One region of the Candidatus Endoriftia persephonae genome, then DNA from elsewhere that is predicted to be linked to it. Evidence: predicted binding sites of a transcription regulator. Region 1 holds the regulator's gene; each other region holds the start of a gene.

The links. The regulator sigma-54, encoded in region 1, starts transcription at its own class of promoters, with help from an activator protein. The targets are predictions, from matches to a motif close to TGGCANGNTNCNTGCTT.
Region 2: a site for sigma-54 is predicted at 1,603-1,619, ahead of L0Y14_RS01980 (NarK family nitrate/nitrite MFS transporter). Genes of this name have one in related genera too.
Region 3: a site for sigma-54 is predicted at 1,135-1,151, ahead of L0Y14_RS02910 (ammonium transporter). Genes of this name have one in related genera too.

The regions. Positions count from the first base shown of each region.
Region 1 covers NZ_CP090569.1:3,418,928-3,422,204, reverse strand. The annotation lists gene hpf (ribosome hibernation promoting factor) at 16-345, opposite strand; gene L0Y14_RS15520 (RNA polymerase factor sigma-54) at 410-1,885, opposite strand; gene lptB (LPS export ABC transporter ATP-binding protein) at 2,050-2,775, opposite strand; gene lptA (lipopolysaccharide transport periplasmic protein LptA) at 2,772-3,257, opposite strand; gene lptC (LPS export ABC transporter periplasmic protein LptC) at 3,262-3,277, opposite strand, start outside.
Region 2 covers NZ_CP090569.1:416,760-420,036, forward strand. The annotation lists gene L0Y14_RS01975 (bifunctional protein-serine/threonine kinase/phosphatase) at 1-39, opposite strand, end outside; gene L0Y14_RS01980 (NarK family nitrate/nitrite MFS transporter) at 97-1,563, opposite strand; gene nirB (nitrite reductase large subunit NirB) at 2,024-3,277, shown strand, end outside.
Region 3 covers NZ_CP090569.1:610,284-613,560, forward strand. The annotation lists gene csrA (carbon storage regulator CsrA) at 1-31, shown strand, start outside; tRNA gene L0Y14_RS02895 (tRNA-Ser) at 453-545, shown strand; tRNA gene L0Y14_RS02900 (tRNA-Arg) at 598-674, shown strand; tRNA gene L0Y14_RS02905 (tRNA-Met) at 874-950, shown strand; gene L0Y14_RS02910 (ammonium transporter) at 1,220-2,530, shown strand; gene L0Y14_RS02915 (hypothetical protein) at 2,828-3,277, shown strand, end outside.

The DNA.
Region 1 (3,277 bases):
TGGCCTTGTCCCTGTTCAGGGCTGCTCTGCGTCAGCGTACTTGTTGATGTTATTGCCACGATGGCTTTGCAGCTTCTCTTTATGCTTGATGACCTGTCGGTCGAGCTTGTCGATCAGTGCGTCGATGGCCGCGTACATGTCCTCTTGGACCGAGTCGGCAAACACGTTGCCGCCGTTGAGGTGGAGGGTGGCTTCCGCTTTCTGCCTGAGTTTCTCTACGCTGAGGATCACATGCACATTGGTGACGTTGTCGAAATGGCGCTCCAAGCGCTCAAACTTGCTGTCAACATAGTTACGCATCGAATCGGTGATATCGATATGGTGACCGGTCAGGTTGATTTGCATAATTAACTCCTGTTTCGGGAGGGATGCGCCGGAGATGCGGAGCATCCTCTTATTTGTCTGGTTGTCACACCAGACGCTTTCGCTCATTCGATGGGGGTATGCCCATCGATTCGCGGTATTTGGCCACAGTGCGGCGGGCGACATTGATACCCTGCTCGCTGAGTATCGTGGCAATCTTGTTGTCGCTGAGCGGCTTGTTGGGTGTTTCGGCGGCAACCAGTTTCTTAATGATGGCACGTATTGCGGTAGCCGAGCACTCGCCGCCGACACTGGTACTGACATGGCTGGAGAAGAAATATTTGAACTCCAGGGTGCCGCGGGGCGTGTGCATATATTTCTGGGTGGTAACCCGGGAGATGGTCGATTCGTGCATCTCCAGGGCTTCGGCGATGTCGCGCAGCACCAGCGGTTTCATCGCCTCCTCGCCATGTTCAAAAAAGGCCTGCTGGTATTCGACGATCTTGCTGGCGACCCGCAGGATGGTTTCGTTGCGGCTCAGCAGGCTCTTCAGGAACCAGCGCGCCTCCTGCAGGTGGTTCTTCAGGAAGGTATTGTCGTCGCTCTGATCGGCGCGGCGGATCAGTTTGGCGTATTCGGCGTTGACCCGCAGGCGTGGCATGGTCTCCGGGTTGAGCTCCACATGCCAGCTGTTGTTGCGCTTGGTGACAAACACCTCTGGGATGACATACTCCGGCTCGGTATCGGCAATCAGGGTGCCGGGGCGCGGGTGGAGTGAGCGGATCAGCTGGTTGATCGCCGACAATTCATGGTCATCGATCTTCATCTTGCGCTTGATCTGCGCCTGGTCCTGGGCCGCCAGCAGCTTAAAATGTGTGCTACACAGCTGGATCGCCTGCTCCAGATAGGCAGTCTCCGGGGGCAGCTGATCGAGCTGGATCAGCAAGCACTCCTGCGGGCCGCGGGCGGCGATACCGGGGGGGTCGAAGGCCTGAACGCGGTGCAGCACTGCCTCCACATCCTCTAGGGTCACCTCCTCCAGATCGACCGTGGAGTGGATCTCCTCGATGCTGGCCTGCAGATAGCCGTCGGGGCTGATGCTGTCGATGATGGTCAGCGCGATCGCCTGGTCCGAGGGGCAGAGGCGGGTCAGGTTGAGTTGCCACAGCAGGTGGTCCTGCAGTGAATCAGATTTGCTGCGCTGGCTGAGGAAGTCGGTATCGCTGCCCTCGCCGCCGGCGGGAGCTGGTGGCGAGTAGCTGTCGTAGACATCGCTCCACTCGGTGTCGACCGGGAGATCCTCGGGCATCTCGGGGCTGTCGGTCTTGACCTCCCGTTCGTTGTTGATGTCGTTGCCATCCGCCGGAGTTTGCTGCGCGCTTTCGCTGCTGGGATTCTCCTTGCGCTCTGTGGCGGTTTGCTCAAACTCCTCTTCGGCTTCCAGCATCGGGTTGGTGTCGAGGGCCTCCTGTATCTCCTGATTGAGATCGAGCGCGGAGAGCTGTAGCAGACGGATCGCCTGCTGCAGCTGAGGCGTCATGGTGAGGTGTTGGCCGAGTCGAAGCTGAAGTGTCTGCTTCATCTATCCATGGTCAAGTTGGTTCTCGTACGCAATTTATGTGCCTTTTCGGTTTCATTTTAGTCAAAAGCAATCGTAGGTGGAACCTCGGCTTGATCGAGAGTTGCCGTGGGTCATGTATTTGTAAACCGGCCCGGCAAAGGAGGTGCGGTCGGCCCTGCGCCATGCTACATGGTGAAGTTTTCGCCGAGATAGACGGCGCGCACCTCGGGGTGCTCAAGGATCGCCTCCGGGGTGCCCTCTTCGAGCACCTTGCCGTTGTTGATGATGTAGGCGCGGTTGCAGATGTCGAGGGTTTCGCGCACATTGTGGTCGGTGATGAGCACCCCGATATCACGCTCCTTGAGGTGGTTGATCACCGCTTTTATGTCGATGACGGCGAGCGGGTCGATGCCGGCGAAGGGCTCGTCGAGCAGCACGAAGCGGGGTTTGATGGAGAGCGCGCGGGCGATCTCCAGGCGGCGACGCTCGCCGCCGGAGAGGCTCATCGCCTGGCTGTTGCGCAGGTGGGTGATGCCGAACTCCTGCAGCAGTTGGTCGCAGCGCTTGTTGCGTGCGCTACGCGACAGTTCCTTGCGGCTCTCGAGGATGGCAAGGATGTTCTCCTCTACCGAGAGACGGCGGAACACTGAGGGCTCCTGGGCGAGGTAACTGATGCCGAGGCGGGCGCGGGTGTGCATCGGCAGGTCGGTGAGATCCTTTCCGTTAATGCGAACACTCCCACCGTCGGCGGGCACCAGGCCGACGATCATGTAGAAGCTGGTGGTCTTGCCAGCACCGTTTGGCCCAAGCAGTCCAACCACCTCGCCACTGGCGACCTCCAGGGAGATATCATCGACCACGCGCCGGCCACGGTACTGTTTGGCCAGGTTTTCGGCGTAGAGGCGTGTCATTGGTCGTGCTTTTGTGATTCGATCACCACCCGGACCCGCTGTTTGCCCTGTGCGCTGGTGCCGGCCTTGACCAGGCTGCGGCTGCGCAGGTAGGTGATGCGGTCGCTGCTGAACTCATCCTTGCCCTGCTGCAGTACTGCTTCGTCAAACAGGTAGATCTCATCTTTCTTGATGAAGTAGGTGATCTTTAGGGCGTGGCCGCGGGCCTCTTCGTGGCTCTTGTCCATCTGCTGGCGGAAGCGCACCGGCTTGCCGACGGCGACGATTTTTTCGGTTTCACCCTGGCGGCGGTGGATCCACATCTTGTCGGCCTCCAGACGCATGCTGCCCTGGCTGACCACCACGTTGCCGATGTAGACGCTGACGCCGCTGGCCTCGTCGATTTCCACGCTGTCGGCCTCAAGATAGATCGGTTGCTCCCGGTCACCGCTCAGTGCCCTGGCCTGCAACGGTAGCAGGAGTAGCAGAAGCAGAAGTGACACGCTGTTAATCGATTTCATGA
Region 2 (3,277 bases), 600 kb from region 1:
ACTGCGGAAAGCGTAGTCGATTTCGAGTTTGGTGCTCATATTCGTCCCGTAGGAGCGCCGCTAGCGGCGCTCCTACAATGGTTGAGTCGGTTTAGCTTAACTCACCTCGATCATCTGCACGCTACCGTCCTCCATCACCTCGGCAGTGTGGCCTTGGGGTTCATCCAGGAGCTGAACCGCCAGCAGGCAGACGACAGCTGCGCCAGCAATCACCAGGAAGAAAATCTGGGGTGAGACAAAGGAGAAGATGGTAAGGAAAGTGACCGCACCCACGTTGCCGTAGGCGCCGGCCATACCGGCTACCTGTCCCGTCATGCGGCGCTTGACCAGGGGTACCATGGCGAACACCGCGCCTTCACCTGCCTGGACGAAGAAGGAGCAGGCCATGGTGGCGATCACAGCCAGTGCAAGCGGCCAACCCGAGGTGATCTGGCCCAGAATGAAGTAGCCGGTGGCCAGTCCGGTGATGAGCAGGCTGAGCATCTTGCGACGACCGAACTTGTCACTGAAGAGGCCGCCACTAGGACGCGCCACCAGATTCATAAAAGCAAAGCCAGATGCCAGCAGACCTGCCTGCACTATGCTCAGGTCAAAAGTCTCCTTAAAGAAGAGAGGCAGCATGGAGACTACCGCCAACTCAGAACCGAAGGTCACGAAGTAGGCCAGATCGAGGATCGCCACCTGCTTGAATTTGTAGCGGTGGATCTCCGGTACCTCCTCCTTAAAGACATGCTTGTTAATGCGCCATACCTGGGAGGTCTGATAGGCGTAGAGGGCAGCTAGGCCGATATAGATGGCGTTGGCGGCGCTGGCGCCGAGGATCTTCAGGTTGTCCGGGCCCAGCTTCCAGGTCAGCACCGCCAGGGCCGCATACATGGGGATATTCATCAGCAGATAGAAGAAAAAGTCACCCTTGCTGGTCACCTCCATGGCGCCGGTCTTCTTCGGCTTGAAGTAGGTGGAGCCCTTCGGCGTGTTGCGCGCCAACCGGTAGTAGATGAAAGAGTAGACCAGGGTGATTGCGCCGGTGGCGGCGACGGCGTAACGCCAGCCATCGTCACCACCAAACATCAGGGCCAGAGTGGGCAGGATCATGGCTGCAGCGGCGGAACCGAAGTTACCCCAGCCGCCATAGATACCTTCAGCAACACCGACCTGCTTGGCGGGGAACCACTCACCGATCATGCGGATACCGATGACAAAGCCCGCACCGACAAAGCCCAGGGCAAAGCGGCTGGCCAGCAGGGCGGTATAAGAGTCCGCGATGGCGAACCAGAAACAGATGAAGCTGGAGGAGAGGAGCAGTGAGGAGAAGATGATCCGTGGGCCGAACCGGTCCACCAGCATACCGATCACGATCCGCGCCGGGATGGTCAGCGCTACGTTGATGATCAATAGCGCCTTCACTTCCTGCGTGGTCAGATCGAAGGCCTCTTGGATCGCGGCCATCAGCGGCGCGTGGTTGAACCAGACCATGAAGGTCAGGAAGAAGGCGAACCAGGTGAGATGGAGTGTCTTTACCTTTCCTGTGAAAGAAAAAAGGTTGAGCTTGCTTTCCGACATGAGGGAATTCCTACGCTACTTGGATAATGCGTTATTCACATGCGAAATCCATGCCATCACCATATCTTGTTGAATTATATGGTGAATTAGAGGGGCTCTGTCGGCCCAGGTCCTATTGTGAAGTTCGAAATCGGTGCGTGCTGGAGCAGTGATGTTCTATTTTTGAACAGCGCGCTCAGCCCCGAATGGCACCGACTGTTCTATAGAGGGCGGAGTCAAATTTGACTCCGCCCCTCCATCAAAAACACCAGGGTTTTTTGCAGGGCAGACATGGTAGTAAATGCACCAGGATGGTGCGTGGATGGGTGAGGCAACTCTGTGCTGGCTTTCCTATTGCATCGATGTTGCCCGATAAATAAGGAGATAAACCTCGATATTTGATTCTGGCATGGCCTTTGCTCAGAGGATCTGAAAGCAGAGCGGTGATGTTCCGCTTCAGGATCAGATGTAGAGGGTAAAGATGAAAGAGAAGTTGGTTTTAATCGGTAACGGTATGGCCGGTATCCGCACCCTGGAGGAGTTGCTCAAACTCGAAGAGGCGGGCAGATACGAGATCAGCGTATTCGGTGACGAACCTCACCCCAACTACAACCGCATTATGCTCTCGCCGGTATTGGCCGGTGAGAAGACGTTCGACGAGATCGTCCTCAACAACCGTGAGTGGTACGCCGAGAACGGCATCATCCTGCACGCCGGTGATCCGGTGGTGGAGATCGACCGAGTCGCGCGTCAGGTGAAGAGCACATCGGGCAAGTCGGTCGCCTATGATCGTTTGCTGATTGCCACCGGCTCTACTCCCTTCATCATCCCTGTGCCCGGTGCCGACCTGCGTGGGGTGATCGGTTTCCGCGACATCAAAGATGTAGAGATCATGTTGGAAATCGCCGCTAGCCATAAAAAGGCAGTCGTGATCGGCGGCGGCTTGCTGGGTCTGGAAGCTGCCAATGGTCTGATGAAGAACGGTATGGATGTCACCGTGGTGCATCTGATGGATACCCTGATGGAGCGCCAGCTCGATAAGCCGGCGGCCAACCTGCTGAAGGCATCCCTGGAGCAGAAGGGCCTGAAGTTCCTGATGGAGGCGCAGACCGAGGCGATCCTTGGTGACGAGCATGTCACCGGCGTGAAGTTTGCCGATGGCTCTGCTGTCGAGGCCGACCTGGTGGTGATGGCGGTGGGTATCCGCCCCAACATCGAGCTGGCGCAGCAGGCGGGCATCCACTGCGAGCGCGGCATCGTGGTCAACGACACCATGCAGACCTTCGATCCGAAAATCTACTCAGTGGGAGAGTGCGTACAACATCGGGGTGATTGCTACGGTCTGGTGGCGCCTCTGTTTGAGCAGGCTAAGGTCTGCGCCAACCATCTGGCCCAACTTGGCTATGGCCGTTACGAAGGTTCCGTCACCTCCACCAAGCTGAAGGTGACCGGCATCGACCTCTTCTCCGCGGGTGAGTTCAACGAGGAGGAGGGTGATGAGACCCTGGTGCTGCAGGATGCGGCCCAGGGCGTCTACAAGAAGCTGGTGATTCGCGACAACCGGATCAAGGGTGCGGTGATGTACGGCGATACCATGGATGGTACCTGGTACTTCCAGTTGCTGCGTGAGGGCACCGACATCTCCAGCCTCCGCAGCACCATCCTGTTTGGCCAACACGACCTAGGCGATGCGGGTCACGGCGATGAGACTCGCGTGGCGATGCTCTCCGACGAC
Region 3 (3,277 bases), 800 kb from region 1:
GGCGGGTGGAGCTGAAGGCGCCCCCGAATAGACTGCGTAGAGCGGCCTGAAAAGAAACTTCGGCAAGGATGCCGGAGTTTTTTTGTTTATGGACGAAAAAACTGTATAATCCCGCGCTCTTCCGAGCAGTGATTCCCTTGAAGTTGTCATCGGACGAATGTCTAGAGATGACGTCATTTACAGTTGGAAAGCTTACTCCTCTGTAATAGAATTCTGCGCGGACCGGGTGGCTGGAAGCCCGGAGCAAAGCCTCGGCGACACTACGATAGGTTACGCCGAGTATCGCTGATCAACCAGCATTGGAGAGATGGCCGAGCGGCTGACTAAGGCGGCGTTAGCCGTCTTGAGCGGTGCCGCGTAGCGGCATCGACCCCGCAGGGGTGAGGGACGCAGTCCCGAATAACGCGCTCCCCTGCATGGCTCGAAGGGCCATTGAACAAGCGCAAAGTTTTGGAGAGATGGCCGAGCGGCTGAAGGCGCTCCCCTGCTAAGGGAGTATGGGGTTAATAGCTCCATCGAGGGTTCGAATCCCTCTCTCTCCGCCATGTCAGTGCATCAGTGCAAGACTGTAATCTCAGGTTGCAACTGAATCACATAGCGCCCGTAGCTCAGCTGGATAGAGTACCTGGCTACGAACCAGGTGGTCGGAGGTTCGAATCCTTCCGGGCGCGCCATTTTAGAAGATAAATCGACCGGTTAGAGTGTCCTGCTTGACCGGTTTTTTTTGGCGATACTTTGCTGGCGATTTGTGGATGTCAGCCAATGTTTCTTGCCCGTGGGACTCAAGCTACAGTTTGGCTTAGGTAGTTGACAGCGGAAGATGTGAGAAGTATATTTCCCGCCCTTCTCACCGTTACCCGGTGCTGATAGTTTGGCAAGGTAGCTCAGTTGGTTAGAGCACAGCACTCATAATGCTGGGGTCGGCAGTTCGAATCTGCCCCTTGCTACCATATTAAAACCCCGCCGGTTCAGTGAACCTGGCGGGGTTTTTTTGTGCCCACTTTTGGTTCGCGCTGACATCGGTGACCCATTTTGGTGCGTCAATCATTTCTGAGTGCCCCATTTTGGTGCCTTTCTGGGTGTGTGCCATATTTATTTTTGCCTATCTATTTGAATTAAATAATATTTTATGGAAGGCACTAAAATTGCATACTCGTAGACGAAAATGCATGCGCAGTGAGCGCATGTGATTAATAAACTGCTAGTGAGAGAGATTCAGATGGCACGATTCCACCTTTTGGGGCGCTTGCTGCCCCTGATTGGGGCATTTTTCCTCCCGGGGACCGCTTTGGCGGAAGAGACAGCGATCAATGGGGCCAATACGGCATGGATCATGGCTTCCACTGCCTTGGTTCTTTTTATGACCCTGCCGGGGCTGGCGCTGTTTTATGGTGGTCTGGTACGCAGCAAAAATGTCCTTTCGGTGTTGATGCAGTGTTTTTCCATTGCCGGGATGGCCACGATTATCTGGTTTGTCTTCGGCTACAGTCTCGCTTTTGGCGAGGGGAATGCCTGGATCGGCGACTTCAGCAAGGTGATGATGGCAGGCATCGGCAAAGAGACTCTCTCCGGCGATATTCCTGAGTCACTTTTTATGCTGTTTCAGATGACCTTTGCGATCATCACCCCGGCGCTGATTGTGGGTGGCTTTGCCGAGCGCATGAAATTCTCTGCCATGATGATCTTCAGTGCGGTCTGGCTGGTGCTGGTCTATCTGCCGGTGACCCACTGGGTCTGGGGTGGTGGCTGGCTCGGTGAGATGGGCCTGTATGACTTCGCTGGTGGTACTGTGGTGCACATCACCGCCGGTGTGGGGGCGCTGATGGCGGCCCTGGTCCTTGGCCCGCGCAAAGGCTTTGGAACCTCTGCCATGACGCCGCACAACATGACCATGACGGTGACCGGCGCCGGCATGCTCTGGGTTGGCTGGTTCGGCTTCAATGGTGGCAGTGCGCTGGCGGCGGATGGCAGCGGCGCGATGGCGATGCTGGTTACCCACATCTCTGCCGCCACCGGCGCCATGACCTGGCTGGCAATCGAGTGGATACGCTTCGGCAAGCCGAGTGCCTTGGGTGCGGTGACCGGCATGGTGGCGGGTCTGGGCACCATCACCCCAGCTTCCGGTTTTGTTGGTCCTGGCGGTGCTCTGGTTATCGGCCTGCTCGCCGGTATTGTCTGTTTTTCTGCCACCCAATACCTCAAGCGGGTGCTGAAGATCGATGACTCCCTGGACGTGTTCCCAGTGCATGGAGTTGGCGGCATCCTCGGTACCCTGTTGGCGGGCGTCTTCTCTGCCACCTCGCTGGGAGTTCTCTCCGGCTATGGTTTTGCGGATGGCATCGAGACCATGGGAGAGCAAGTCTACGTGCAGTTTATCGGCGTGTTGGCCACGGTCATCTTCACTGCGGTTGTCTCCTGGGTGATCCTAAAATTGATTGACAGCCTTATCGGTCTGCGGGTCAGTGAAGAGGATGAAGTGGAAGGCCTTGATGTGGTCGACCATGAAGAACGCGGTTACGATTTCCACTGATTTGCCCCTTCTGACCTTACCGATCCCAGTAGCTTATCTGCTGCTGGGATCGGCTTTACCTCTCCTCCCTTGTTGTTGGCTTTGGGCTGCTGAGGCAGGCCTGGTCCCGCTTCGCAGCGATGGCCATTGCATCTCTTGTGGTGGCATCTACAGTCAGAGTTGTTGTAAGTCCGCTGACAGATCCTGTTAATCGATTAAAGGTATTGAATCGCTTGTCGAAAACAGTGCTTGAGGTTATGGCGAATGGAGCCGCAAGCAATGACGTCACATGGGACATTTTTTTTCGCAGCTGAAGCGATGGCAAAGCGCCTGGAACATCTCATGGAGGCGTTCCCCAAACTGGTGAACAGTCAGGTTGAGGAGGCGGTAAATAATTGGCGTAGGCAGACCGTTGCGTTGTCGCTTTCGGCGCCTGGCTCCGCTGGGAATATTGATGTGGGTGGTGAAAAGGGAGCTGTCTCCCCAAGCGAGACCATTCCCGATCAGATTGCCAGTGAGGCAATTGAACTGATCGCCAGCTACAGCATCGAGGATGTGATGGAGATCCTGACAGAGGATTTTGGTATCACTCTCGATTATGCGCAGTTGATCGATCTCATTGGCATCGAGCGTTACCAGCATGCTTTGCACGGGGAGGCGATCGAATTGCAGCAGAACAAGGTCTCGTTGCTGCAGACCTCGGAGCTGTGGAACAGCATGGGGCGTCCGGCTCTGGGTGATGCGTTGTGGGGGCCGCAGAGGGTCTCA